3 regions of the Mesorhizobium sp. NZP2234 genome follow, and region 2 is predicted to be linked to each of the others. Evidence: predicted binding sites of a transcription regulator. Region 2 holds the regulator's gene; each other region holds the start of a gene.
The links. The regulator PhoB, encoded in region 2, activates phosphate uptake and scavenging genes when phosphate is short. The targets are predictions, from matches to a motif close to TGTCATNNANCTGTCAT.
Positions count from the first base shown of each region.

Region 1: a site for PhoB is predicted at 3,190-3,206, ahead of EB230_RS16575 (esterase-like activity of phytase family protein). Genes of this name have one in related genera too.
Region 3: a site for PhoB is predicted at 5,125-5,141, ahead of EB230_RS19585 (PhoX family phosphatase). Genes of this name have one in related genera too.

Region 1 is NZ_CP033364.1:3,371,887-3,381,827, reverse strand. It holds gene EB230_RS16585 (trimethylamine methyltransferase family protein) at 1-602, opposite strand, end outside; gene EB230_RS16580 (FAD-dependent oxidoreductase) at 615-3,026, opposite strand; gene EB230_RS16575 (esterase-like activity of phytase family protein) at 3,323-4,798, shown strand; partial or broken gene EB230_RS32645 (L,D-transpeptidase) at 4,991-5,484, opposite strand; gene EB230_RS16565 (MATE family efflux transporter) at 5,967-7,439, shown strand; gene EB230_RS16560 (SH3 domain-containing protein) at 7,507-7,917, opposite strand; gene EB230_RS16555 (TMEM175 family protein) at 8,156-8,731, shown strand; gene EB230_RS16550 (hypothetical protein) at 8,747-9,028, opposite strand; gene EB230_RS16545 (SDR family NAD(P)-dependent oxidoreductase) at 9,164-9,941, shown strand, end outside.
Region 2 is NZ_CP033364.1:1,583,597-1,593,537, reverse strand. It holds gene EB230_RS07810 (CHASE domain-containing protein) at 1-410, opposite strand, end outside; gene EB230_RS07805 (ATP-binding cassette domain-containing protein) at 560-1,363, opposite strand; gene EB230_RS07800 (sugar ABC transporter permease) at 1,377-2,729, opposite strand; gene xylF (D-xylose ABC transporter substrate-binding protein) at 2,875-3,915, opposite strand; gene EB230_RS07790 (ROK family protein) at 4,187-5,431, shown strand; gene phoB (phosphate regulon transcriptional regulator PhoB) at 5,628-6,317, opposite strand; gene phoU (phosphate signaling complex protein PhoU) at 6,337-7,044, opposite strand; gene pstB (phosphate ABC transporter ATP-binding protein PstB) at 7,071-7,874, opposite strand; gene pstA (phosphate ABC transporter permease PstA) at 7,871-8,722, opposite strand; gene pstC (phosphate ABC transporter permease subunit PstC) at 8,726-9,709, opposite strand; gene pstS (phosphate ABC transporter substrate-binding protein PstS) at 9,777-9,941, opposite strand, start outside.
Region 3 is NZ_CP033364.1:3,976,599-3,986,539, reverse strand. It holds gene urtD (urea ABC transporter ATP-binding protein UrtD) at 1-98, opposite strand, end outside; gene urtC (urea ABC transporter permease subunit UrtC) at 102-1,331, opposite strand; gene urtB (urea ABC transporter permease subunit UrtB) at 1,328-2,944, opposite strand; gene urtA (urea ABC transporter substrate-binding protein) at 3,051-4,361, opposite strand; gene EB230_RS19590 (hypothetical protein) at 4,675-5,082, shown strand; gene EB230_RS19585 (PhoX family phosphatase) at 5,197-7,107, shown strand; gene EB230_RS19580 (GMC family oxidoreductase) at 7,173-8,744, opposite strand; gene EB230_RS19575 (twin-arginine translocation pathway signal) at 8,793-9,323, opposite strand; gene EB230_RS19570 (VOC family protein) at 9,404-9,799, opposite strand.

The DNA of each region.
Region 1 (9,941 bases), 1.8 Mb from region 2:
AAGACGAACGGGAACTTGTCGGACAGCGTCAGTTGCGCGCGGTTGACGGCATAGTGGCGAAAGCGGTTGTCGACATCCTGCGGTTCGATGCAGGGGCCTAGCATGTGCAATACGTCGAAATGCTGCACCAGCCGCAGCAGATCCTCGAAATCGGCCAGCGTGCCCGGCCGCCGGCCACGTTCGAGATCGGTGACGTTGGGCGCGCCGCACCCGGCCAGGAAGGTCATCGACCCGAGTTCCAGCGTCAGGTCGCGGGAACGGTCGCCGGCTTGGGCATGGATCGACTTCGGCGCCGAGGCGAGAGCCGCCACCACCATGTCGCGGCCGATGCGTACCATGTCGGTATCCGGGTCGACCAGCGCGCCGGCACTGGCGAAATAGTCACGCGCCTGCGGCAGCAGCACCTTGATGCCGAGCTCCTCCAGAACGCGCAGCGCCGTGTCGTGGATCGAAGCCACCTGGTCATCCGAAAAGATCGGCTGCGGCAGGAACGGGTTCTTCAGCAACCGGTAATTGGGCCGGCGGCTGCTCTCGCTGCCGGCCTCGCCGGTGCGTCCACGTCGGCGCTCGCGCCTGCCGTCTCGTGCCGCGTCATCGACCATCGAAAATCCTCCTCATTGCCGCATCGCCTTGCCCGAGGGATCGTAGGGCGAGGCCGCGATGATCCGTGCCGGCCGCTCGACGCCGACAATGTGCACCGAAAGCGCCGTCCCCTCCTCGGCAAAATCGTCGTCGACCAACGCCAGCGCGACGCTCTTGCCGATCGTGTAGCCAAAGCCGCCCGAAGTGACGAAGCCGATGCGTCGGCCGTCGCGCCAGACCGGCTCGAAGCCGCTTGCGTCGGCATCAACGGCATCGATCTCCAGCGTCACGATCCGCCGCGAGGTACCTGCCTGGCGTTCCGTCAGTGCCGCCTCGCGGCCGACGAAATCGCCCTTGTCGAAGGCGATGAAGCGGTCGAGGCCGGTCTCGCCTGGCGTGTAGCCCTGCGTGAATTCGCGTGACCAGATGCCGAAGCTTTTCTCCAACCTGAGCGCATTGAGCGCGTAGTAGCCGACCTCGGCCAGGCCAAGATCTTCACCGGCCGCAAGCAGCGTGTCGCGCAGCGTGGCATGCATGGTTACCGGGCAACTGATCTCGAAGCCGAGCTCGCCGGCGATAGAGAGGCGGGCAACCCGCGCCCGCACCATGCCGATGTCGAACGTGCCGCAAGCCATGAACGGCAGTGCGGCGGCGGAGACGTCCTGATGTGTTGTACGCTCCAGGATTTTCCGCGCATTCGGCCCGGTCAGCAGGAAGCCGCCCGTTGCGTCGGAAATGTCTGTGACCGTGACGCCCTCTCCTGCCTGGCTCTCGAACCAGCGCATGTGGAATTCCCTGAGATAGTAGGAACCCATCAGCCAATAATCGTCGCCGCCCCAGTTGATTACCGTGAGGTCGCCCTTCAGCCGCCCGTCCGGCCCGAGCATCGGCGCCAGCCGCGCCTGTCCCGCCTTCGGCAGCTTGCATGCCAGCAGCCGGTCGAGCCATGCCTCCGCATTCGCGCCGGACACCGCATAACGTGAATAGGCCGAGATATCGACGAGGCCAGCGGCACGCCGGACCTGCAGCGCCTCGTCGCCGACGATGTCGAAGGCGTTGGACCGCTTGAGCGTGGTGCTTTCGCGAAACCCCATCGGCGCGAAATAGGCCGGGATCTCCAGCCCCCACGATGCGGTCCACTCGCAACCCGCGGCACTCATGCCGTCATAGGCGCCGGGGCGTTTCAAGGGCCTGCCGGCTGGCAGACGCTCATTGGGAAAGGTCATGACGAAACGGCGCGAATAGAACTGCCGCGTCGTCTGCTTCAGATATTCGCGATTGGCGGCGAAGGCGCCATAGCGGGCGATGTCCATGCCGAAAATGTCGGCCTGCGGCTCGCCGTAAATCATCCATTCGGCCAGCGATTTGCCGACGCCGCCGCCCTGGCTGAAGCCGGCCATGACGCCGCAGGCGACCCAGTAGTTTTTCAGGCCGCGCACCGGTCCGACGATAGGGTTGCCGTCCGGCGTGAAGGTGAAGGCGCCGTTGACCCATTTGCGGATGCCGGCGCTCGCCAGGCAGGGAAAGCGCTCATGCGCCTTGGCGAGTTCGGGACTGATGCGGTCGATGTCTTCCGGGATCAGCTCGATCCCGTAGTCCCAAGGCGCGCCGTCCATGTTCCAGTGCTTCGGGTTCTGCTCGTAGACGCCAAGCAGCACGCCCTTGCGCTCCTGGCGCAGGTAGGAGAAGCCGTCGAGGTCGACGGCGATGCCGATCTCCCGGTCAAGTGCCGCGATCTCCGTAATGTCCTCGGTGACGAAATAATGGTGCTCCATCGGCGTCACCGGCAGGTCGACGCCGGCCATGCGTCCGAGCTGCTTGGCCCAGAGCCCGCCGGCGTTGACGACATGCTCGGCGACGATGGTGCCCTGTTCGGTGACGACGTCCCAGCGACCGTCCGCGCGGGACTTCAATTCGACGACACGGTTGCGCAGGATCACCTCGGCCCCGCGCTTCTTCGCGGCGCCAGCATAGGCATGCGTGGTGCCGTAGGGGTCGAGATGGCCTTCGTTGGAATCATGCAGGCCGCCGAGCACGCCGGTGACATCGACGATCGGGCAGATCGCCTTGATCTCTTCGGGAGTCACCAGCCGCGCGGTTTCGATGCCGACCGACTGGAACACCGCCCAGGCCGATTTCAGCCACTCCCAACGCTGGGGGTCGCTGGCGATGTTGACGCCGCCGGTCATGTGCAGGCCGATGTCCTGGCCGGACTCGGCCTCGATCTCGCGATAGAGGTTGATGGTGTAATCCTGCAGCGCCGCGACGTTGGGATCGGCATTGAGCGCATGAAACCCGGCCGCCGCGTGCCAGGTCGAACCGGCCGTCAATTCGGCGCGCTCGATCAGTGCGACATCGGACCAGCCGAACCGCGTCAGATGGTAGAGCACCGAGGCGCCGACCACCCCACCCCCGATGACGACTGCGCGGTAGTGCGGCTTCAAGGCTTCCCTCCCGGTCTGTCAGAAGCCGCACCATATACGCGCTGTACATAAGTGTCTAGTGCTGCGCCTGCTGACTCGAAATGGATTCGGGGTGATCTAATTCTCGCCCCGAGCGCACGTCCTCGCAGGGCAATGAACACGCGGGCGGGCATACGTGCCGCGCTGTCACGCAAGCATCATGTTCGCGCCGTAGACCGCTTTCCGGGGAGCGGCGCGCGGCATCATCGATGTGCCGCCTCCTTGAGCTTCTTCGTTCTTCGGCCGCTCCGTCACATCCGTCACCAAGAGGACCATCCATGAAACACCTGCACCGAACCGTCGCGCTCGGCGTCGCGCTGACCTTGTTCACCGCCTTGACGCCGGCGCTCGCCGACAGCACCGCGACCGTCGGCGCCACCAGCTTTGTCAACAAGGGCCTGGTGGGCGTTGGCCGCATTCCTGCCGCCCAGCGCGACAAGTTCGGCGAGACGTTCGGCTCAGGCTCCGGCATGTCGATCGACGTCGCCGGCTGGACGCATGACGCGGGCACCTACAAGGGTTCGCTCTGGTTGCTGCCGGACCGCGGTTACAACGTCGCCGGCACCACGGACTACCGGCCGCGCCTCAACACCATCGGCATCGAGTTCACGCCGGCGGCACCGGGTGCTGCTGGCCAGGAACAGACAGGCGTGAAGGCAACGCTTGCCGACACCTTGCTGCTCACCGACGACAAGGGCACTGATGCCACCGGCCTCGATCCGCTGTCGGATGTGCGCGCCGCGGCTGGCGACATGCCGATGCTGCCCGCCGCCACCAACGGCAAGCTCGCCCTCGACAACGAGGCGGTCGTGCGGCTGCCCGACGGTTCGATGTTCGTCTCCGATGAATATGGCCCGAATATCTACCGGTTCTCGGCGCAAGGCCGCCTGATGTCGGCGACCCAGCCGCCGGCGGCCCTGGTGCCGATGCGCAAGGGCGCACCGAACTTCTCCTCTGACAATCCCGGTCCAGGTGCAGCCGACCCCGATCCGAAGGATCCCGATACCGGCCGCCAGAACAACCAGGGCCTGGAAGGCATGGCGATGACGCCGGACGGCAAGTTCCTGATCGCCGTGCTGCAATCGGCGACTAGGCAGGACGGTGGCGATTCAGCTTCGACCCGGCAGAACACACGGGCGCTGGTCTATGACGCCTCCGACCTCGCCCATCTCAAGCTGGCGCACGAATATGTCGTGCCGCTGCCTGTGTTCAAGGACGCCAAGGGCAAGACCAAGGTCGCCGCCCAGAGCGAGATCGTGGCGTTGTCGGACACGGCGTTCCTGATGCTGGCGCGCGACAGCGGCAACGGCCAGGGCCTGAAGGGCGATACGTCGCTCTACCGCGAAATCAGCATCGTCGATGTCTCGTCCGCCACCGACATTGCCGGCGGTCCTTTCGATGCCGCTGACAAGCCGCTCGCCCCCAAGGGCGTACTCGACCCGTCGGTGACGCCGGCCAAGCTGACGCCGTTCATCGACATCAACGACAATGCCGAGCTTGGCCGCTTCGGCCTGCACAATGGCGCCCCCAACGACCAAAACAACCTGTCCGAGAAGTGGGAAGCGATGTCGCTGGCCAGCGTGCTCGATCCGAAGCTGCCCGACGATTATTTCCTGTTCGTCGCCAATGACAACGACTTCCTTGCCCAGGACGGTTTCCAGGTCGGGGCGCCCTACAAGGCCGACGACGGCGCCGATGTCGACACCATGTTCCTGGTCTATCAGGTCACGCTTCCCGGCCTCGCCAAGAAGTAACGCCTGAAAAGGCGGGCGCCCAGCGCGCCCGCCTCAACGACGTCAAACGGCTGACCGTGAGGACGCCTATTTCAAGAACTCCGCGTCCTTCGGCACGCCCGCGTCGATCGGCTCTGCCGTCCTGCTCGACACAGCCATGATCTTGCCGGCGGCCGACAGGTTCGGTCGAACGAAGACCTGTGCGGGGCCGTCGACGCGGCTGTAGAGGTCGATGATGTCCTGGTTCATGAAGCGCACGCAGCCGGGCGACGCGTTCTTCCCGATGGAATCCCACTCTGGCGTGCCATGCAGCCGGTACATCGTGTCCTTGCCGTCGCGGAAGAGATAGAGGGCGCGGGCGCCCAGCGGGCTCTGCGGGCCGGGCGGCATGCCGTCCTTGTATTTCGCCAGTTCCGGCCGGCGCTGGATCATTTCCGGCGGCGGCGTCCACACCGGCCACTCTTCCGCGCCTGCACCACCGCGCTGCCGGTCCATCCAAAACCGGCCTTGCCGAGGCTGACACCGTAGCGGATGGCCTTGCCGCCGTCGCGCACCAGATACAGGAAGTGCTCGGAGACATCGACGACGATTGTGCCGGGTTTCTCTCCGGTCGGGTCGGCCACGATCTGGCGCACGAACTTCGGATCGAGCCTGGCCACCGGGATTGCCGGCAACTGATAACCCTCATCGGTGCGCGCCGCGTACATGCTTGCGGCATCGCCGAACGCCGCATCGGGCGGCGCCGCGGCAACCGGTGGCGGTGGCGTCGCCACATCCGTCGTGGTGCAGGCCGAAAGAGCCATGAGGCCGCGCTCAAAGCGGACGCACCCAGAAAAGCGCGCTGGCTCAGGCGCTCGGAAAACAGCGGAATATCGGACATGATCCCCCCGGCTTGTCCATATTTGATAAGGATATGCGGACCCCACGCCTAGGGATCAATACCCATTCCGGGAGCTTTGAGAACATGATCGGACCAAGGCAAGTCCAGGAAGATGCGTTCGGTCTGCCGGGCAGAGCGCATAGCGCTTTCCCCCTTTGTAATTGCGTCGAACAGGGCGATTGAGCGGTTCGCCGCTTCGTGAAGCTGTGAACCGCTCAAGATACGCCAAGCGGAATTTTCCGACGCCGCATCGACCTGTGCCGTTGAATCGGCAATCATCGCGGACCGAGTTGGGATAAGCCTCCAGCCATGACCGAAAAAATGCCCACGCGCCGGCGCACCGGCGACCTGACCAGCGGCCCGATCCCACGCACGCTGCTGCTGTTTGCCTTGCCGGTGTTGGGCTCCAACGTGCTGCAGTCGCTCAACGGGTCCATCAATGCCGTCTGGGTCGGCCGTTTCCTTGGCGAATCGGCCCTGACGGCCACCTCCAACGCCAACCTCGTCCTGTTCCTGATCCTGGGCACGGTGTTCGGCATCGGCATGGCGGCGACCATCCTGGTGGCGCAGTCGGTCGGTGCCCGCGATCTGCCCGAGGCGCGCCGCATCGTCGGCACCAGCGCCACCTTCTTCTTCCTCGTTTCCATAGTCTTCGCGGTATGCGGCTGGATCTGGGTCGACGCCATCCTCAACACGCTTGGCACACCGGCGGACGCCTTGCCGCTGGCGCGGTCCTATCTGCGCATCATCTTCATCGCCGTGCCGATGATGAACCTTCTGTCCTTCGTCATGACCGTGCTGCGCGGCGCCGGCGATTCGCGTACGCCCTTCTTCTTCATGGCGCTGGCGGTCGTGCTCGATATCGTGCTCAACCCCCTGCTGATCCGCGGCATCGGCCCCTTCCCCGAACTCGGCATCGCCGGATCGGCGACTTCGACGCTGATCGGTCAGACCGTGAGCGTCATCGCCATCCTTGTCGTGCTCTATGCGCGCAAGCATCCGCTGCGGCTGGCCGGCGCCAATCTCACGCTGCTGTGGCCCGACCCCGCCTTGCTGCGCATTGTCGTCTTCAAGGGCGTGCCGATGGGGCTGCAGATGATCGTCATCTCGGCGGCGGCGCTGACGGTGATGGGCATCGTCAATTCCTACGGCTCGCAAGTAGCCGCCGCCTACGGCATCGCCGCGCAGCTGTGGACCTACATCCAGATGCCGGCGCTCGCCATCGGTGCCGCGGTCTCCTCGATGGCGGCGCAGAATGTCGGCGCCGGCCGCTGGGACCGGATCGGCCGCGTCGCCGCCTCCGGCGTCGGCTTCAACCTTGTCCTGACCGGCGCTCTCGTTGCGCTGTTGTGGCTCTTCGACCGCTCGATCCTCAGCCTGTTCCTGAGCAGCGACAGCGCGGCGATTGATATCGCCGCCCATATCAACACCGTGGCGTCCTGGTCGTTCATCCTGTTCGGCGTCACCATCGTGCTGTTCGCCACGGTGCGCGCCACCGGTGCGGTGATGCCGCCGCTGATCATCCTGGTGATCTCGGTGCTCGTCATACGCACCGGCTTTGCCTATTTCATGCGCGGCGTGATCGGCGAGGAAGCGTTGTGGTGGAGTTTTCCGGCTGGCTCGATCACCTCGCTGGTTCTGGCCGCGGCCTATTACCGCTTCGGCGGCTGGCGCACCATGCACATGATCGAGGACAGGCCGGCCGCCGGCGAGCCGCCGGATACCGGGCTTGGCGTGCCGCGTGAGCGCGCGAACATGGCGCCTGAAACGCCGAACGGCTGATCACCGACAAGGAAAAAAGGGCCGCGGATGACGCAGCCCTTTTTCGTTACGGCATTCGAGATCTGCCCTATTTGCAGGGAAAGCCGGGCGCGATCTTGCACTTGCCGGGCCGCGGCTTGTGCGGCGGGCGATGGTGCGGAGGACGGTGATGGGGCGGCTTGTGCCAGTGCGGCGGCCGATGATGCGGCGGACGAACGATGACGATCGGCGGACGAACGACATGGGCGCGCGAAAGATAACCGGAACTGGCCCAGCCGCTGACACCACCGCCATGGATCCGGCACCAACCCGGCTGGCAGCCGGCCACGTCGACCCTGAAGCCGGCCGGCAACGTCCCGACCCTGGCGTATCCCGCGCCGGGCCCGCTACGCACGTTGAGATTTGTCGTGGTATGAGCGCTGTAGGCGAAGGCCGCGGCGGATGTTCCGAAGACGGCGGCCAGCATGGTCGCTATCGCAAGCAGAAATCGAAATCTCATCAGTCCCTCCATTCGGTCCCCGGCCGTTCGACGGCTCGACCAAGGGTTGCATCAGAAGGGAGAGAAAACAGCGGGAAAGTCAACAACCGGCCAAGGCCGATCATCACATCGGCAACTTCGGCAAGGGAGTTTTCCCGGACATGGTTGAGGAATTTCCCGAGTGCCGTTTATCGGCCCGGAAACTTCCGCTAACAGTTTACTGTCTTTCGACAATTCATTGCGGGCGGAGGCGGTGAGCATGGGCAAAGGCAGGGTCGAGGCATTCACCGACGGCGTGGTGGCCATCATCATCACCATCATGGTGCTGGACCTCAAGGTGCCGGAGGGCGAGGACTTTTCCGCCCTGGCGCCGCAATTGCCGATCTTCCTGTGCTACGTGCTCTCATTCATCAATGTCGGCATCTACTGGAACAATCTGCACAACATGTTCCACACCGTGCAGCGCGTCGATGGTGGCGTGCTGTGGGCAAACCTGCATCTGTTGTTCTGGTTGTCCCTGATGCCGGTAACGACGGCTTTCATGGGCGAGAACCATTTCGCCACGGTTCCGGTCGCGGTCTACGGTTTCGATCTTGCAATGTGTGCGACCGCCTACGGCATCCTGGTCATCGCCCTGCACCGTCTGCATGGGCCGGATACCGCCTTCGCCAAGGCAATCGGCAGTGACCGCAAGGGAAGGCTTTCGCTTGCCGGCTACCTGGCGGCGATCGCGCTTGCCTTCCTCAACCGGTGGATCGGCGTGGGCCTCTATGTTGCCATCGCCCTGGTGTGGCTGGTGCCGGACACGCGCTTTTCGCGCGTTCTCGAGAAATAGCGCGGGAAACCAGCCTTATTTACGCATCGCCTTTAGCGTTTCCGCCACCGAAGCGGCAAGGTCGGCATAGCGCTCCTCCAGCCGTTCGGCTGCCTTGATGATCGAGAAATCATGGCCGAATTTCTCCAGCGCCATACGCAGTTTCTCGACGAATTCGGCCTGCTTTTCCAACGCCGAGAACAGCGTCTTCACCTGGGCTTCGCTGATATCGGGGTTGGCCAGCATCTGCGGCACCTCTCGCCCCATCTGATCGCCGGTGGCGGTCTGTTCCTTCAGAATTGCAACCCAATCCGTCAATAGAAAATCTCCTTTACCAGGATAGCATGCGCAGCCTCGACCAGCCCGGTCAACCCGGACACGTGCCGACGCAGGCTTGCGCAAGCCTGTTCCGGCACTAAGTTCTGCGCCATCGAGAAAAGGATCCCGTTGCTCATGATCACCGACGCCGAAATCCAGACCGCCCTGCCCGCGCTCAGCCCCGGCAACACCGCCGTCATCACCGGCGCCGCGAGCGGCATTGGGCTGGCGGCCGCCAAACGACTTGCGTTGATGGGCATGAGGATCGTGCTCGCGGACATCGCCGGGACCCGCCTTGACGATGCCTCCCGGGCAGTCTCGGCCATTGCCGGCGACGACGCCGTGCTTGCCGTTGCATCGGACGTTTCGAAGGCCGATGAGGTCGATCGTCTCGCCGACCGGGCATTCGGCGCCTTCGGCGAGATTTCGCTGCTGATGAACAATGCCGGTGTCGGCGATAACCCGGGCAAGCCCTGGGAAAACCGTGATGCGTGGAAGCGGCTGCTCGACATCAATTTCTGGGGTGTCGTGCATGGCGTGGAGGCCTTCGCGCCACGCATGCTGGCATCGGCCAGACCGGGCCTGATCCTCAACACCGGCTCCAAACAAGGCATCACCACGCCGCCCGGCAACCTTGCCTACAATGTCTCCAAGGCAGGCGTGAAGACATTCACCGAAGGCCTGGCGCATGCGCTACGCAACGAGCCTGGTGCCCGCCTGTCGGCGCATCTGCTCATCCCCGGCTTCACCTATACCGGCCTCACCGAGGGTGCTACGGAAAAACCGGCCGGTGCCTGGACCGGCGAGCAGGTTGTTGATTTCATGTTGGAATCGCTGGTCAGCGGCGATTTCTACATCCTGTGTCCGGACAATGACGTGGCGCGCCCCGTGGACGAAAAGCGCATGGCCTGGG
Region 2 (9,941 bases):
ATGATGGGCGCCCGCCAGGGCTGCGTCGTCTCCGGATAGACCGGATGGCTGGCGCCAAAATCATGCAGGATGTCACGTTCGACAGCTGCCTCATCGCCCGTCTTGACCAGCCTGAGGAAGCCGATGCCGCGCAGGCCGGCGAAATTGGTGTCGACATCCAGCGCGTTGAAGAAGGCCTTGAACTCGTTCTGGGAGATGTCGCCATTGCGGGCGTCGAACAGGGCCTGCGTCGACCGCAGCAGCGACAAATGCAGGTCGATACGGCTCTCGATCCGGTTGAGTGCGTCATCGGCCGCCGCCTCGAACTTGATGCGGGCCGCTTCCTGCGTCGCGAAATAGGCGAACCCCGCCATGGTCATGCTGATCAGCGCAACGGCGATGAACGCGACAATCGGAAAAAGTTTCTTCAACGGATGATGCGGTCCATGAGCAATACCGGACCTTTATGGGCAAGTCGCCGGGCCAACACAATGGCAAGGCCAACCCATCGCGATCACTGGCACATCACGTGAGCGGCAACGGGGACGCGCGGGAGAGCAATGCCACCCGCCGAAAGCCCTCAGGCGGCGATCTTCAGCGCACCTGGTCCGGGAATAGCGCCCGGGGGACACTTGCCCAGGATGATCATGCCGAGCACCTCGTCCTGTGTGACATCGGTGGTGCGCGCGGTGCCGACGACCTGTCCGTTCTTCATCACGCAGACCCGGTCGGCCAGCTCGAACACATCATGGATGTCGTGGCTGATCAGGAAGATGCCGATGCCGTCGGACTTGAGCTGCCTGACCAGTTCGCCGACCTGCGCCGTCTCCTGCGGACCAAGGGCCGCCGTCGGCTCGTCCATGATCAGGATGCGGGCGTTGAACAGGATCGCGCGTGCGATCGCCACCGATTGCCGCTGTCCGCCCGACAGTTTGATCACCGGTTCCTTGAAGCGCTGGAAGCGGGGATTGAGCCGCCCCATCACCTTGCGCGCCTCGGCCTCCATGGCGACATCGTCGAGCGTGCCCCAGGCGGTCATCAGTTCGCGGCCAAGGAAAAGATTGGCGGCGGCGTCGACATTATCGGCCAGGGCGAGCGTCTGGTAGATCGTCTCGATGCCGTATCTCTTGGCGTCGCGCGGGTTGGAGATCGAAGCCTCCTCGCCATTGACGAAGATCTGTCCGGCATCGCGCTTATAGGCGCCGGACAGGATCTTGATCAGCGTCGACTTGCCGGCGCCGTTGTGGCCGAGGAGCGCCACGACCTCGCCCGGGAAAAGATCGATCGAGGCGTCGTCGACGGCCCGGATGCCGCCAAAGGCGATCGAGATGTTGCGCATGTCGACCAGCGGCGTGCTGGCGGCGGGAGCGGTTTTGTCAGCCATGGTCTTTCTCCCCCTAAACCCGCTTGCGGTAGACGGTGTCGAGCCAGACGGCGATGACCAGAACGGCGCCGACGACGATGCTCTGCAGCGGCGAGTCGACGCCGAGCAGCACCATGCCGGACTGCAGCGACTGCATCAGCAACGCTCCGAGCATGGCGCCGATGATCGTTCCCGAGCCGCCGGCCAGCGACGTGCCGCCGATGACGGCGGCGGCGATGACAAGCAGCTCGTCCAATGTGCCAAGCACGTTGGTCGACGAGTTCTGCCGGGCAGACGAGATCGCGGCGGCGATCGTGGCCAGCACGCCCATGATCATGAACACCTTCATGGTGATCCAGCGCGTGTTGATGCCGGCCAGGTTGGCGGCCTCCGGGTTGCCGCCGATGGCAAAGACATAGCGGCCGAAACGGGTGCGGTTGGTGATGAAGGTCATGATCAGCCCGACGGCGATCGCCATCAGCACCGGGATGGCAATGCCGTGGGCGATGAACAGGCCACCCTCGGGCACGGTGATGTTGTTGGCGGCGGCGTATCTGTTCACGATGCCGATGGGCCACGGATAGGAATTGGCCAGCCACACCGCGCCCATGATGACGGCGCAGGTGACGGTGCCGAGCAGCGTCTCGGCCCAGACCGGGCGCAACGGGAAGCGGAAGCGCTTGCGCTGCACCCGCCCGTTGAACAGTGCAAACACGACGGCGAGGCAGGCGACGATGCCGACGATCCAGCTCCAGGTGGCGCCGATCGATCCGGCCGGGCCGCCGCCCATCAGCTGGAACGTGGCGTCGAGCGGGGCCACGGTCTGGCCTGACGTGACCCACCAAGCGGCACCGCGCCAGACCAGCAGGCCGCCCAGCGTGACGATGAAGGCCGGCACTTCGAGATAGGCGATGATGAAACCCTGGAAAGCGCCGATCAGCAGCCCGAGCGCCAGCCCGATGACCAGCGCCAGAACCCAGATCCACGGATTGCCGAGTTCAAGCCCGACGAACCGGACCAGGAAATGCACCTGGGCAAAGCCCATGACCATGCCGATCAAGCCCTCGGCGGAGCCGACGGACAGGTCGATATTGCGCATGACTATGACCAGCACCATGCCGCAGGCCATGATGGCGACCGCGGAGGTCTGCACCGACAGGTTCCACAGATTGCGCGGAGTGAGAAAGGTGCGGCTGTCGAAATCGAGCGGATTGACGCCCAGACGCAGACTCGAAATCACGTGCAGCCCGACCCAGATCAGCAACAGGGCACCGATCATGCCGAGCATGCGGGTGTCGATCTCGGTTGCCTTCAGGAACCGGGCAACCGCGCCAAGCTCCGACGCACGCGCGGTGTCGACCTGCGGGTTGGACGTCGTGTCGGTCATGATTTCCTCCCACCGGCCGGCCATCCGGCACGGATGCCGGAACGCAGCCTAGAAGCTATCCGCCTGAGGCGGAAACACAAATTTTTTTGAGAAAACGCCGCGGCTTTTGGGCCGCGGCGTCGATGTCGAACCGTGCTGCGCCGTTCTAGTTGCAGGCCGCGACGCTGCTGGCGGCGACGCCCGCGCAGACTTCGTCCTTCTTGATCCAGCCGGCATCGATGACAAGATTGAGATTGTCCTTGGTGATGGCGACAGGGGTCAGGAACAGCGACTTGACGGTGTTGCCACCAGGTGTCGTGAAATCCTTCACACCGGCAATGTCGGTCATCTTCTTGCCGTCAGCCAGCTGCGAGGCGATCTCGGCGGCATTCTTGCCGAGCTCGCGCGCGTCCTTCCACACCGACACGGTCTGGGTGCCGAGCGCGATGCGGTTCAGCGCGGCATGATCGCCGTCCTGGCCCGACACCGGCACGGTACCGGCAAGGCCTTGCGCCGTCAGCGCCGCGACGACACCGCCTGCGGTGCCGTCATTGGCGGCAACCACGGCATCGACCTTGTTGTCGTTGGCCGTCAGGAACTGTTCCATGTTCTTCTGGGCGTTGGCGGGCAGCCAGCCGTCCGTATAGGCCTCGCCGACATTCTTGATCTTGCCGCTGTCGATGGCCGCCTTGAGCACTTCCATCGAGCCCGAGAACAGGAAATCGGCATTCGGATCGGCTCCCGAGCCCTTGATGAAGACATAGTTGCCTTCCGGCTTGACCTTGAACACCGCGCTGGCCTGCAAGCGACCGACTTCCTTGTTGTCGAAGGTCAGGTAGAAGACGTCCTTGTTCTCGATCAGTCGGTCATAGCCGACGACCGGAATGCCTTCGTCCAGTGCTTTCTGCACCGCCGGGCCGATCGCCGAAGCATCCTGCGCCAGGATGATCAGCGAGTTGGCGCCCTGCGAGATCAGGCTCTCGACATCGGTAAGCTGCTTGCCGGGATTGGACTGCGCATCGGCGGAAATGTACTTGTCGCCGGCGGCCTCGATCGCCTTCTTCATGGCGGCCTCGTCGGTTTTCCAGCGCTCTTCCTGGAAGTTCGACCACGAAACACCGATGACCTTGTCCTTCGCCTGCGCGACCGACGCAAGCGTCAGCGACATGGCGACACCCGCCAGGATGGCGGCCGTGAATCTCTTCATGATATCCTCCCTGCGCCGCGTATGGCGCGACCAAACTGACCCGAAGGCCGGCACAGAGGCTCTATTTTTTCGAGCCTCAAAAAAAATACTGGTCCATCGTCGAAACGCTGTCAACATCGATTCTGATGGATATTGAGGTGTCGCGGACTTTTTTTCGAGCCCCGCAATAAATAAATGACAGCACCATCCGCTTCTGCCAGTATTTGTCCCGGTTGCCGGCAGTGTTCGAGGGGCAGGAAGAACCGCGGCGACCGGGAGGATGTGGGAAAGTATGTCGGTCGGAATCCGCCACGACGATCTGCGCCGGCGCAACCGCGCCATGGTGATTGCGGCCGTGCGCCGGGCCGGCCAACCGTCGCGCACCGAGATCGCCGCGACCACCGGCCTCAGCCATTCGACCATATCGGCGATCTCTTCCGACCTGATCGGCGAAGGCATCCTGGCCGAGGGCAAGCCGAGCGAGGCCGGTGCGCTCAAACGCGGCCGGCCACAGGTCGGCCTCGGCCTCAACCCGGAGGCCGCGGCCATCATGACCGTGGTGCTGTCGCTGAATTTCCTGTCCGTCGCCGTCATCGACTATGCCGGCCAGGTGATATCGGAGGAACAGCGCCGGCTGGACACGCTGACCATGTCGCGTGAGGCGCTGATCGGTGAATGCGTCGCCATTGTACGGCGCCGCCTCGAGGATCCCGATATCGACGTGCGCAGCGTCGCCCGCATCGCACTGGCGATCCAGGGCATCACCGACACCGAGGCCAGGGCCATGCTGTGGTCGCCGATCACGCCGCAGACCGATATCGCCTTCGCCGACATACTGGAAGCCGAGTTCGGCATCCCGGCCACCATGGAGAACGACTGCAACATGATGGCCGTGGCGCTGCGCTGGCGCGACCCCGAACGCTACCGCGACGACTTCATCGCCATCCTTTTGTCGCACGGCATCGGCATGGGCCTGGTGCTGAAGGGCGAGTTGTTCACCGGCACCCATTCGTCGGGCGGCGAGTTCGGCCACATGATCCATCGGCCAGGCGGCGCGCTCTGCCGATGCGGGCGGCGCGGGTGCGTCGAGGCTTATGCCGGCAACTACGCCATCTGGCGCAATGCCAGGCAGCTTGGCGAGGACACCGAGCCGGTCGCCGATGTCAGCGATGCGCAGATGCGGGCGCTCGCCGCCACGGCACGTGAACGGGCCGGGCCCGAGCGCGAAGCCTATCGCAAGGCCGGGGAAGCACTGGGTTACGGCCTCGGCAGCCTGTTCGCGCTGATCGATCCCGCCCCCGTGGCCATGGTCGGCGTCAGCGCCGCCGCCTTCGACCTGATCGAGCCGGCATTGCGCGAGGCGATCGCCCAGACCGCTGGCGGCCAGCACTCGAAATCGATTTCGTTCGACACCGAACCGAACGAGCTGCCCCTGATCCGCGAGGGCTGTGCCATGCGCGCACTGACCTTCGTCGATCAGGAAATCTTCGCGCCGGGCGTGCAGGCGAGAGGGAGTGCTGGGAAGAATGTGGCTTGAGCGAACGCCTGTGCCGATCCCACAGATCAGCGCTGGAGATTGGCCGAGCCCCCTCGAGGTCGTCATCCCTGGGCGGAGCAGGAGCGAAGCTCCGTCGCGGAGACCCTGGGATGACGAAGCCATAAGCTCTGAGCCAACACCAAATGCGTTCTATCCGGGAGCGGATGCAACCCGTCAACGCTTCCGCGCCAAGGACCTAATCCTCACGGATCGCGTAGCCTGCCCCACGGATGGTGCGGATGACGTCGGGCATGCGGCCATTGTTGACCGCCTTGCGCAGGCGGCCGACATGCACATCCACGGTGCGCTCGTCGATATAGATCGTCTCACCCCAGACATTGTCGAGCAGTTGGCTGCGCGAGAACACGCGGCCGGGATGGCGCATCATGAATTCCAGAAGGCGGAATTCGGTCGGCCCAAGCCGGATCTCGCTCTTCTTGCGGTAGACCCGGTGCGATTCACGGTCGAGCACGATGTCGCCGACCTTGAGCACGCTGGACAGCACTTCCGGCTTGGCGCGGCGCAGCAGCGCCTTGACGCGGGCCATGAATTCCGGCGTCGAGAACGGCTTGACCAGATAGTCGTCAGCACCGGTCGAAAGGCCGCGCACGCGGTCGCTCTCCTCGCCGCGCGCCGTCAGCATGATGATCGGCAGCCGTTCGGTCTCGGGCCGCATGCGCAGGCGCCGACAGAGTTCGATGCCGGACACCGCCGGCACCATCCAGTCGAGCACCAGAAGGTCGGGCACGTTCTCCTGCAGGCGGATTTCAGCCTCGTCGCCGCGCGGCACCACCTCGACCTGGTAGCCTTCGGATTCAAGATTGTAACGGAGCAGCACTCCCAGCGGCTCCTCATCCTCCACCACCATAATGCGTGGCGCGATCATCGATTGGTCACCTCTTGCGTCAAGCCGCCGGCGCCGACATCGCCGTCTCGTCCTGTTTGGGGCGGTTGGCGGGCAGTTGCGTGCCGGTCAGGACATAGTACGCGTTCTCGGCGATGTTGGTCACATGGTCGCCGATGCGTTCGAGATTCTTGGCGCAGAACAACAGATGCGTGCAAGCGGTGATGTTGCGCGGATCTTCCATCATGTAGGTCAGGAGTTCGCGGAACACCGACGTGTATTTGACGTCGATGCGTTCGTCGTCGGCGCGCAGCTTCGCAAGCGCGGCGGCATCGCGCGCCGCATACTCCTCGATCACGCCCTGCACCTGGATCAGCACCAGTTGCGCCATGGCGTCGATGGAATGCGACAGGTCGCGCGGCGTTGCGGCGAGACCGACGGTGCCGACGCGCTTGGCGATGTTCTTGGCAAGGTCGCCAATGCGTTCGAGGTCGCCGGCCATGCGGATCGACCCGACGACATGGCGCAGATCGTCGGCCATCGGCTGGCGCTTGGCGATCAGCGTGATGGCGCGATCGTCGAGTTCGCGCTGGCGTGCATCCATGATGGCGTCGTCGGAGACCACGCGCTGTGCCAGCGCATTGTCGGAATTCAACAGCGCCTTGGTGGCACCGCCGACCATCGAGCCGGCGAGATCGCCCATGTCGCTGATCAGCCTGCTGATCTGTCCGAGATCCTCGTCGAAGGCTGCGACTGTGTGTTCGGCCATGATCCTGGTCCTCGTAATGCGTGCGATCAGCCGAAGCGGCCGGTGATGTAGTCTTGCGTGCGTTTTTCGCGGGGCGACGTGAAGATCTTCTCGGTACGGTCGAATTCGACCAGTTCGCCCAGATACATGAAGGCGGTCTGCTTCGAGACGCGCGCCGCCTGCTGCATGTTGTGGGTGACGATGACGATCGTGTAGTCGGCTTGCAGCTCGTCGATCAGTTCCTCGATCTTGGCGGTCGACAGCGGATCGAGCGCGGAGGCCGGCTCGTCGAGCAGGATGACCTCCGGCTTCACCGCCACCGTGCGGGCGATGCACAGCCGCTGCTGCTGGCCGCCCGACAGGCTGAGGCCGCTGGCATTGAGCTTGTCCTTGACCTCCGTCCACAGGGCTGCGCGCTTCAGCGCCTGCTCGACACGGCCGTCCATCTCGGCCTTGCTGATCTTCTCATAGAGCCTGACGCCGAAGGCGATGTTCTCATAAATCGACATCGGGAACGGCGTCGGCTTCTGGAACACCATGCCGATCTTGGTGCGCAAAAGGTTGAGGTCCTGCGAGCGGTCGAGAACGTTCTGGCCGTCGAGCAGCACCTGGCCCTCGGCGGTCTGCTTGGGGTAGAGCTCGTAGATGCGGTTGAAGACGCGCAGCAGCGTCGACTTTCCGCAGCCGGAAGGGCCGATGAAGGCGGTGACGCTGCGCTCGGGCAGCGACAGCGTGATATCCTTCAGCGCCTTCGACTGGCCGTAGTAGAAGTTGAGGTTCTTGACCTCGATCTTGGCCTTGGCCGCCGCCTCGGCGGCGATCGTCATGTCTGGAGACAACATCTGGCTCATTTGTCCTCTCTGCGTCCTGTCAGGCTGCGCGCAAAGATGCTGAGCGCGAGAACCGTCAATGTGATTATGAGTGCGCCGGTCCAGGCCAGCTGCTGCCATTCCTCGTAGGGGCTGAGAGCGAACTGGAAGATGGTGACTGGCAGGCTGGCCATCGGCGCATTGAGATTGCTGGACCAGAACTGGTTGTTCAGCGCCGTGAAAAGAAGGGGTGCGGTCTCGCCGGAGATGCGGGCAATGGCCAGCAATATGCCGGTGACGATGCCCGAAAGTGCCGCGCGATAGGCAACCGAACGGATGACCACCCAGCGCGGCGCGCCGATCGCGGTGCCGGCTTCGCGCAACGCGTTCGGCACCAGATTGAGCATGTCCTCGGTGGTGCGCACGACGACCGGGATGACCAGGATGGCCAGCGCGACGGCACCGGCGATCGCCGAGAAATGCCCCATCGGCCGCACCATCAGCTCGTAGACGAACAGACCGATGATGATCGATGGCGCCGACAGAAGAATGTCGTTGATGAAGCGCACCACGGTGGTGAGCTTCGAGAAGCGGCCGTATTCAGCCATGTAGGTGCCGGCCAGCACGCCGATCGGCGTGCCGACGATGATGCCGATGATGGTCATCACGATGCTGCCGTAGATAGCGTTGAGCAGGCCGCCGGCGTCACCGGGCGGCGGGGTCATTTCGGTGAACACCGACAGCGAGACCCCCGACAGGCCCTTGTAGAGCAGTGCGCCGAGGATCAGCGCCAGCCAGGCAAGGCCGATGCCGGCGGCGATGACGCACAGCGTCATCATCACGCCATTCTTGCGCTTGCGGCTTTGGTGAAGCGACGCGGCTGTCGACATCGGTCAGGCTCCCGTGCGGGCATCGATGCGCATCAGCATGTAGCGTGCGATGGCAAGGATCAGGAAGGTGATAACGAACAGGATCAGGCCGAGCGCGACCAGCGAGGAGGTGTAGAGATCGCCGACGGCTTCGGTGAATTCGTTGGCGATGGTCGCCGAGATGGTCGTTGCCGGTGCGAACAGCGACGTGCTGATGCGATGGGCGTTGCCGATGACGAAGGTCACCGCCATTGTTTCACCAAGCGCGCGGCCGAGAGCGAGCATGACGCCGCCCATGATGCCTATGCGCGTGTAGGGAATGACGACCCGGCGCGTGACCTCCCAGGTCGTGCAGCCGATCCCATAGGCCGATTCCTTCAGCACCGATGGCACCGTATCGAACACGTCCTTGGTGATCGAGGTGATGAAAGGCAGGATCATGATGGCCAGGATCATCGCCGAGGTCAGCAGGCCGATGCCATAAGGAGGGCCGGCGAACAGGCCGTTCAGGCCCGGAATACCGTGGAACACGCTGATAATGAAAGGCTGCACCGTCGTCTGCAGGAACGGTGCCAGCACGAACAGGCCCCAGATACCGTAGATGATCGAAGGGATGCCGGCCAGCAATTCCACCGCCATGCCGATCGGGCGCCGCAGCGGGCGCGGGCAGAGCTCGGTGAGGAAGATGGCGATGCCGATGCCAAGCGGCACGGCGATCAGGATGGCGATTGCCGAGGTGATGATGGTGCCGTAGATCGGGGCCAACGCACCGAACTTCTCCGTCACCGGGTTCCAGCTTTCGCTGGTCAGGAAGGAAAAGCCGAAAGTCGACAGGGCTTGCCAGGAACCGGCAAACAGCGAGATCGCGACGCCCCCAAGCAGCACCAGCACCAATATCGCGGCGGCGCGGGTTGTCGCGTGGAAGATTGAGTCGGTCAGCGCGAACCGTCGAACGGTGGCATCGCGGGAACCTCTGACGGCTGGCAAGGCTTCCTGGACAGCGCTCATGTCAAGCTCGGCTCTTTCGGATTGAAGGGAAAGGAGCGCCACGGTCGCGGCGCTCCTTTGGAAGATGTTACTCGCCGGCGTAGACGGGCTTGCCGCCGGCCTGGATGTCGGCCTTCCACGAAGCCTTGATCAGATCGACGACGCTGTCGGGGATCGAGACATAGTCGAGCGCCTTGGCGGTTTCCTTGCCGTCCTTGTAGGCCCAGGCAAAGAACTTCAGGGCTTCGCCGGT
Region 3 (9,941 bases), 2.4 Mb from region 2:
CCCTTGTCGAGCACAAGAGACAGGTTGTTGATGGCGCGAAAACCGTCGAAGGAGACCGAGACGCCGTCGAGATAAAGGATGGTGTTCGACTTCGACATCGCTTACTCCGCCGGCTGCGGTTCGGGGCCGGACGACGACCAGTCGCCGGGCTTTGTCGCCGCGCTGCGACCGATCTTGGCTGGCGCCGGGTCGCCATCGGTGCCGGCCTCCTCGGCCAGCGACGCCGCCCGCAGCGCCCTGGCGTTGCCACGCCAGGAATCCCACATGCCGACGATACCCTTCGGCAGGAGCAGCGTGACGGCGACGAACAGCCCGCCCAGCGCAAACAGCCAGAGTTCCGGCAGCACGCCGGTGAACCAGGATTTGCCGGCATTGACCAGCAGCGCGCCGATGATCGGCCCGACGATGGTGCCGCGCCCGCCGACGGCCGCCCAGATCACCACCTCGATCGAATTGGACGGTTCGAACTCGCCGGGATTGATGATGCCGACCTGCGGCACGTAGAGCGCGCCGGCAATGCCGGCCATGACGGCCGAGACCGTGAAGGCAAACAGTTTCACGTTCTCCGCCCGCCAGCCGAGGAAGCGCGTGCGGCTCTCGGCGTCGCGCACCGCCATCAGGAGCTTGCCGTATTTGGAACCGACGATGGCCCAGGCGACGAACACGGCGAGCGCCAGAATCACCGCACTGACGGCGAAAAGAGCCGAACGGGTTGCATCGGCCTGCACGTTGAAGCCCAGAATATCCTTGAAATCGGTCAGCCCGTTATTGCCGCCGAAACCCATATCGTTGCGGAAGAAGGCCAGCAGCAGCGCATAGGTCATCGCCTGGGTGATGATCGAGAGATAGACGCCGGTCACGCGGCTGCGGAAGGCGAACCAGCCGAAGACGAAGGCAAGCAGGCCGGGCACGGCAAGCACCATGAGCGCGGCGAACCAGAAATGGTCGAAGCCATGCCAGAACCAGGGCAATTCCTTGTAGTTCAGGAACACCATGAAATCCGGCAGGATCGGGTTGCCGTAGACGCCGCGCGAGCCGATCTGGCGCATCAGGTACATGCCCATCGCGTAGCCGCCGAGCGCGAAGAAGGCGCCATGGCCAAGCGAGAGGATGCCGCAATAGCCCCAGACCAGGTCGAGCGAGAGCGCCAGCAGAGCATAGCAGAGATATTTTCCGGTCAGCGCCACGATATAGGGCGGAATGTAGAACGCGCTTGCCGGAGAAACAGCCAGGTTGAGCAGTGGCACGATGATGGCCGCCGCCAACAGGACGAAAATGGCGATGGCGATGCGGCGGTCCGCGCCTGCGGCGAAGAAGCGTCCCGTGATCATGCTTCCACCGCCCTGCCCTTGAGCGCGAACAGGCCGCGCGGCCGCTTCTGGATGAACAGGATGATCAGCACCAGCACGACGATCTTGCCGAGCACCGCGCCGGCATAAGGCTCGAGGAACTTGTTGACGATGCCGAGTGAGAAGGCGCCGACCAGCGTGCCCCACAGATTGCCGACACCGCCGAAGACGACGACCATGAAACTGTCGATGATGTAGCCGCGGCCGAGATTGGGCGAGACATTGTCGATCTGGCTTAGCGCGACGCCGGCGATGCCGGCAATGCCGGATCCCAGCGCGAAAGTCAGCGCGTCGACCCATGGCGTTCTGATGCCCATCGAGGCGGCCATGCGGCGGTTGGCGGTGACGGCCCGCATCTGGAGGCCCCAGGGCGTGCGTTTCATCACGTAGAGCAACACGCCGAACACGGTGAGCGCGAAAACGAGGATCCACAGACGGTTCCAGGTGATGGCCAACTGACCGACATAGAACGAACCCGACATCCAGGATGGATTGCCGACTTCCTGGTTGGTCGGCCCGAAGATCGAGCGCACCGCCTGCTGCAGGATCAGCGACACGCCCCATGTCGCCAGCAGCGTCTCCAGCGGTCGGCCGTAAAGGAAGCGGATGACGCCGCGTTCTATGGCGAGACCAACCAGTGCGGCGACGAGGAAGGCAAGCGGCAGTGCGATCACCAGCGACCAGTCGAACAGGCCGGGAAAGGATGTGCGGATCACCTGCTGGACGACGAAGGTGGTATAGGCACCCAGCATCACCATTTCGCCATGCGCCATGTTGATGACGCCCATCACGCCGAAGGTGATGGCGAGCCCGATCGCGGCGAGCAGCAGCACCGAGCCCAGCGAAATGCCGTACCAGATGTTCTGGCCGGCATCCCAGAAAGCCAGCGTGGAATTGATGCTGGCGATCGCGGCCGTCGCCGCTTCCTTCACTGCTCCCGAGGCGTTGGCCTCGACGGAAGTGAGAAGCGAAACCGCGTTACGGTCGCCGCGCGCGCCGATCAGCGCGATGGCCGCCAACTTGTCTGCATCGGGCTTGTCTGAAACCAGTATGGACGCGGCACGGGCCTGCTCGAGCAAAGCCTTGACGCTCGCCACGCTTTCACTGGCGATCGCCGCGTCGAGCGGCTCGATGTTGGCGGCATCGGGTGTCTTGAACATAGTGTCGGCTGCGGCAATGCGCACAGCCGGATCCTTGGAACCAAGCGTCAGCGTGCCCAATGCATCACGGATGGCGCGGCGCAACGTGTTGTTGACGCTGATCTTGGTGATGTCGTCCGCGGAGGCCTCTCCTGCTGCCTCGCCGCTCAGCGGATCGAAAAGCTTGACGTTCTCGTCGCCTTCCTCGCCGACAAACACCATCGAGTCGGCCGTGCGAAAGTAAAGATTGCCGTCCGCCAATGCAGCAAGCGGCCGTTCGACAGCCGGGTCGCCCGTGGCTGTCAACTCTTGAACGACGGCTCCCGTCTCGGAAAAGTCCGTTACTGTCGCGAACTTGGCGATAATGGCACGCAGATCGGCTTCCGCAGCGCCCGAAGACGACAGCGTCGTCAACAGGAACAAGAGCGCCAGGCCCATCGCATGGAAAATCTTCATCGGCTCTTGGTGACCCTTGAAGGTTTAATGGGCGTCCGGACAGTGGAGGAAACAGTCCGGACGCGCGCGGTCTTGGGCATGGACCCGGAGGCCCAGCCCGGGAGGATCAGTTTGTGCCTTTGCCGCCGCACTTGCCGGTTTTGACGTTGAAGTTGCCGCAACTCAGCGGCGCGCGCCAATCGGAAATCAGGTCCTTGGAGTCGGGCAGGTAGTCGGACCATTCGTCGCCCATCACCAGGCCCGGCGTCTTCGAAACTGTTTCGAACTGGCCATTGGCCTGGATTTCACCGATCAGCACCGGCTTGGTGATGTGGTGGTTCGGCATCATCGTCGAATAGCCGCCGGTCAGGTTCGGCACCGAAACGCCGATCATGGCGTCGATGACCTTGTCCGGATCGGTGGTGCCGGCCTTCTGGACTGCCTTCACCCACATGTTGAAGCCGATATAGTGTGCTTCCATCGGGTCGTTGGTGGTGCGCTTGTTGTTCTTGATGAACTTGTGCCAGTCGGCGATGAACTTCTTGTTCTCAGGCGTGTTGACGCTCTCGAAATAGTTCCAGGCGGCGAGATGGCCGACCAGCGGCTTGGTGTCTAGACCGGCAAGTTCTTCTTCACCGACCGAGAAGGCCATGACCGGGATGTCCTCGGCCTTGATGCCCTGGTTGCCGAGTTCCTTGTAGAACGGCACGTTGGCGTCGCCGTTGACGGTCGAGACGACGGCGGTCTTCTTTCCGGCCGAACCGAACTTCTTGATCGCCGAGACCTCCGTCTGCCAATCCGAGAAACCGAACGGCGTGTAGTTGACCATGATGTCCTCGGCCGCGACGCCCTTGGACTTCAGATAGGCTTCTAGGATCTTGTTGGTGGTGCGCGGATAGACGTAGTCGGTGCCCTCGAGCACCCAGCGCTTCACCGAGCCGCCATCCGCGCTCATCAGATAGTCGACGGCCGGAATGGCCTGCTGGTTCGGAGCCGCACCGGTGTAGAACACGTTGCGCTCGCTTTCCTCGCCCTCATACTGGACGGGATAGAACAGGATGTTGTCGAGTTCGGAGAACACCGGCAGCACCGACTTGCGCGACACCGAGGTCCAGCAGCCGAACACAGCCGCGACCTTGTCCTTCGAAATCAGCTCGCGTGCCTTTTCGGCGAACAGCGGCCAGTTGGATGCCGGATCGACGACAACGGCTTCAAGCTTCTTGCCGAGCAGGCCGCCCTTGGCGTTCTGCTCGTCGATGAGCATCAGCATGGCATCCTTCAGCGTCGTCTCCGAAATCGCCATGGTCCCCGACAGCGAATGGAGAATGCCGACCTTGATCGTGTCGTCCGCCGCCTTGGCGGACGCCGACATCAGCAGGCCTGCGGCGACCACGCTTGCCGAGAACATTTTTGTTATTGTCGAGAAATTACCCCTCATACGGAAGACTCCCAAGCTGGTTGATTGCACCGCAACACTACAATGCAACCCCCATGCCAACCGCTGCGCGGATTCTGAAAAACGGCAAATAGACGAATATTATCAGATTGTTATTATATTAGGTGAAACAAACAAAAGAGAGCCGGTTAAAAATTGGTTGAGGGAAATTTGCGCAACGCACCAGGCATCTGCCTAGTTTTTGTCCAATTTTAGCAAATGCCTAGATTTTGATCGCCGCACGCGGGACGCGGACGACAAATGTTGCGGTACGGCCCAAAAATGGGGCAAGCTCGCGTCTCAACCGAGCAACGTCATGGCGTCCCTGATTCATCGCATTTTCATCGGCATGGTGCTTCTGGCGGCAGCGACCGGGATCGCACGGGCCGACTTCAGCGACGGCAAGATGCCCGATGGCACCTATCACTGCGAGGTCTACCTGCTCGGCATGTTCCTCAACCTCGGCGACATCACCATCAAGGGCAATGTCTACACGGGCCCGGTCACCTTCGGGACCGCCCAGCAGGGCTACAACTACCAGATGGATGCAAACGGCGTCATCTCCTGGCTGGGTCCGCTCGGCGGTTATACGGCGGGCGGCAACTCGCTGTCGCTGACCCAGGCAACGCTGGACGGCGAGAGCCCACCTTCCTTCGACATCATCATGAAGCAGCCCGATGGCGCCTTCACGGCATCGACCTGCACCAAGGGAGGCAATCCGTAGGCCTTGGCGGGTGCGGTCTGCAGGCCCTGCCCGCCTTTCTCATGTCATCTGGATGTTGCCGAAGCTGGATAGGCAGCGGTGCGCCGTCACCCATCCACATCGAGAGGCAGACACATGGCCAACTTCCCGTTTTCATCCTCCCCTGTCATTCGCGAAATCATCGCCGAGCGCGTCTCGCGCCGCACGCTCCTCAAAGGCGGCATCGCTTCCGGCGCGTTGATCGCCGGCGGCAGCTTTGTCGGCTCGTTGTTCGCCGGCGAAACACATGCCGCCGCGCTTTCCACACTGGGCTTTCCCGAACTGAAGCGGGTCTATGACAAGACCCATGCCGCCGCCGATGGCTATGAAACAACAATCGTCGCGCGCTGGGGCGATCCGCTCGTCGCCGGCCTGCCAGATTTCGACGGCAGCACGGTCGCGGCCGCCGAACAGGAAAAGCGTTTCGGCTACAATTGCGATTACATCGCCTTCCTGCCGCTTCCCAAGGGCTCGGTGAATTCCGATCACGGCCTGCTTTGCGTCAACAATGAATACATCTCGCCCAATGTCATGTTTCCCGGCGTGACCGAGGACGACGCCGGCAAGACGATGAGCAAGGAGCAGGTCGATCTCGGCCTGGCGGCGATGGGCCACTCGATCGTCGAGGTCATGTTCAAGGACGGCAAGTGGCAAACCGTCGAGGACAGTCCGCTCAATCGCCGCATCACGGCCAACACCGAGATGACCGTTTCCGGGCCCGCAGCCGGCCACGCGCTGCTCAGGACGTCCGCCGACGCGACCGGTACGAAAGTGCTCGGCACCAGCTACAATTGCAGCGGCGGCTTTACCCCCTGGGGCACCGTGCTGACTTGCGAGGAAGGCGTTTCCGATCTGTTCGGCGGCGATCCGAAGAAGGCACCGACCGCCGACATTCTCGACCGCTATGGCTTTGATGGCTCCGACATCTACGGCCGTGGCCGTTTCCATGACCGCTTCAACATCGACAAGGAGCCGAACGAGCCGAACCGCTTCGACTGGGTCGTCGAGATCGACCCTTATGATCCCCAATCGAAGCCGGTGAAGCGCACGGCCCTTGGCCGCATGTCGCATGAGGCCTCCACGGTCGTCCTCAACAAGGACGGCCGCATCGTCGTCTACATGGGCGACGATGACTATTTCGAATACATGTACCGCTACGTCTCGAACAAGGCTTACGACAAGGCGAACCCCGCCTCCGGCAACGGCCTTCTGGACGATGGCGTGCTCTCGGTCGCCCGTTACGACGCCGATGGCTCGCTGACATGGCTGCCGCTGGTTCATGGTCAGGGCAAGCTCACCGCCGAGAACGGCTTCGCCGACCAGGCCGAGGTGCTGTTGAAGACACGGCTGGCGGCGGACGCGCTCGGCGCGACCCCGATGGACCGGCCGGAGGACATCGAGACCAATCCGGTCACCGGCCGCGTGTACGCCGTCATGACCAAGAACAAGAAGCGAGACGAATCCAAGGTCAATCCGGCCAACACGCGGCCCGAAAACCTCTGGGGTCATATCGTCGAGCTGATCCCGCCCGGGGGCCGCGGCGCCGAGGCCGACCATACCGCCGACAAATACGCCTGGGACCTGTTCGTGCTCTGCGGCAATCCAAAGGACACCAAAGTCGGCGCAACCTTCCATCCCGAGACGTCGGACAATGGCTGGTTTGTCTGCCCTGACAACATTACCTTCGACCCGGCCGGCCGGCTCTGGGTGGCGACCGACGGCGCCAATGATTTCGGCCTGCCGGACGGCGTCTATGGCGTCGACACGGAAGGCGCGGCGCGCGGCCTGCCGAAGCTTTTGTTCACCTGCCCGCATGGCGCGGAAGCGACCGGCCCTTGCTTCACGCCAGATGGCACGACGCTGTTCCTTTCGGTGCAGCATCCCTCCGAGGATGCCGAAACGCTCGACAAGGCGCAGTCCCTGTGGCCGGATTTCCGGGACGGCCAGCCGCCGAGGCCATCGGTGGTCGCCATCCGCCGCAAGGACGGCCAGCCGGTCGGGGCATAAGGTTCAGGCTCACCAAAAAAGGCGCGGAACCCAGTCAGGTTCCGCGCCAGCAGGCAGTCGGGAGGTTAGATCGTCTTGGCCGACATCTGGGCGGCGATGTAGTCGGCCTGGCGGATCGCCAGCGACACGATGGTCAAGGTCGGGTTCTCCGCGGCACCCGTCGTGAACTGGCTGCCGTCCGACACGAACAGGTTCTTGATGTCGTGCGTTTGGCCGTGCTTGTTGACCACACCATCGGCCGCCTTCTCGCTCATCCGGTTGGTGCCAAGATTATGCGTCGAGGGATAGGGCGGTGTCGGGAAGGTGCGCGTTGCGCCGACCGCCGCGTAGAGCGCCGAGGCCTGCTTGTAGGCGTGGTCGCGCATCGCCGTGTCGTTGGGATGGTCATCGAAATGCACGTCGGCGATCGGCATGCCATGCTCGTCTTTTTCGTCGGCATGCAGCGTGATGCGGTTTTCCTCGCGCGGCATGTCTTCGCCGACGATCCACAAGCCGGCCATGTGGTCATAATGGTCGAGCGCCGTGGTGAAGGAGCGTCCCCAGCCGCCTGGGTTGAGGAACGCCGCCATGAACGGCAGGCCGAGCGACAGCGTCTCGAACTCATAGCCGCCGACGAAGCCACGTGACGGATCATGCCGCGCCTCGTCGCGGATGATGCCGGCCATGGTGGTGCCGCGATACATGTGCACCGGTTTGTCGAAGATCGCGTAGACCGAGCCCGTGGTGTGGCGCATGTAGTTCTTGCCCACCTGCCCCGAGGAGTTGGCCAGGCCATGCGGGAATTTGCTCGATTCGGAATTGAGCAGCAGGCGCGGGCTTTCGATCGAGTTACCGGCCACCGCGACGATGCGGGCCTTCTGCTCCTGCAGCTTGCCGTCCTTGTCGGCGTAGACGACGCCGGTGACCTTTCCCGAAGCATCATGGTTGATCTTGATCACCATGGCGTTCGGCCGGACTTCGAGGTGGCCTGTCGCCTCGCCCTTGGGGATTTCGGTGTAGAGCGTCGACCATTTGGCGCCCCATTTGCAGCCCTGGAAGCAGAAGCCGGTCTGCTGGCAGGAATTGCGGTCGTCGCGCTCGACGGAGTTGATCGCCATGTTGCCGGTATGGCATTCCTTGTAGCCGAGCTTGTCGGCGCCCGCCTTGAGAACCTTGAAGTTGTTGTTGCCCGGCAGGCGCGGCCAGTCATTGGTGCCCGTGACGCCCATCTTGCCTTCCGCCTTGGCGTAGTACGGCTCCATTTCGGCCAGCGTCACCGGCCAATCGAGGAGGTTCGCGCCCTTCACCTTGCCGTAGGTGGTCGCCGTCTTGAACTCGTGCTCCTGGAAACGCAGCGAGGCTCCGGCCCAGTGCGTCGTCGAGCCGCCGACCGATTTGACGATCCAGGCCGGCAGGTTGGGAAAATCCTTCGCCACACGCCAGTCGCCCGATGTGGTGCGCTTGTCCTTCCAGGCCAGTTGGGCGAACGAATCCCATTCGTCGTTGATGAAGTCCTCATACTCGTGACGGGCGCCCGCCTCGAGGATGACGACGTCTATGCCCTTCTGGGCCAGTTCGTTGCCGAGCGTGCCGCCCCCGGCGCCAGAGCCGATGATGACGACCACGCCGTCGTTCTTGAGATCAAATTGTGCTGCCATGGTTTCCTCCCATGAGATCGGTCAAAAAGCGGTTGCGGACAGAGTGGCTCAGAGCCACTCGATGTCGTTGAAACCGCGCGCGATGTAGCCGCCCTTGGAGTAGGACTCGCCCTCATAGCCGAAGATCGGCCACACCTCTTTCTGGTTGTAGAGACTGACGACGAGGCCGCCGCGCACCGCCTGGAAGAAAGGCGTCTTCTCTATTTCGGTGAGCAGCGCCACACGCTGCTCTTCCCAGCCGAGCCCACGATAACCGCCCTTGCCGGCCTTCTGGTCGAGTTCGGCAATGCCTTTCTCGATCAGTTCCTTGTGAGCGGGATCCTTGGCGGCTGTCTCGTCATGGCCCTTGACGGCGATGGCGTAATATTTGTCCGGCACCTGGTCGTGCGGATAGATGTCGCGAGCGACCTGGATCAGCGTCGCCATCGTCTCGGGCTTCAGCGCCGAGGTTTCCAGGCCCCAGGCGTGCTCCGGGCTGATGATGGCGCTGCCTGAAATGACAAGCAGCGCACCGACGCCGCCGCGCTTGAGAAGCTCGCGCCGTGACAGGCCGGGCTTCCTCTCATAAATCGTGACCATAGTTTCCTCCCTGCTTGCTGTTCGCACCCCTTGAGGGTGCCGTTGCTGGCGCCGAGCGGTGCGCGCGGCTGGTTGTCCCCCTATTGGAAGCGCCCTCCACGCTGCAGGACCTCGATCTTGTAACCGTCGGGATCCTCGATGAAGAAGAACCGGGCGATGCGCGACCCGTCATGGTTGAACTCGACGATCTTCTTCGGATTGAGGCCGAGCGCGCCGAGCCGATCGTGTTCGCCGTCGAGATCGGCGACCGACACCGCGAGGTGACCATAGCCGTCGCCAAGCGCATAAGGCTCCTGCCGCCCCTTGTTGACGGTCAATTCCACTTCGAAGGGGGTATCGGCATTGCTGAGATAGATCAGCGTGAACGTCTCAAAATCCAGTCGCTGGGCGACCTCAAGGCTGAAGGCCTTGGTGTAGAAATCGATGGACCGGGCCTCGTCGAGAACCCGGATCATGGTGTGGATCGCCTTCGCCAAATCAGACTCCGCAGCTTTCATGCTTTAGAAGTGATTATGCGCGCCGGCGAAGAAAGGTGGTGGCAGCCGATTACCACGTGTAGGATAGGAAAAACGGTAATGTCGCTTCATCTAAGGACGAAAGTCCGATTGCCGTTGTCGG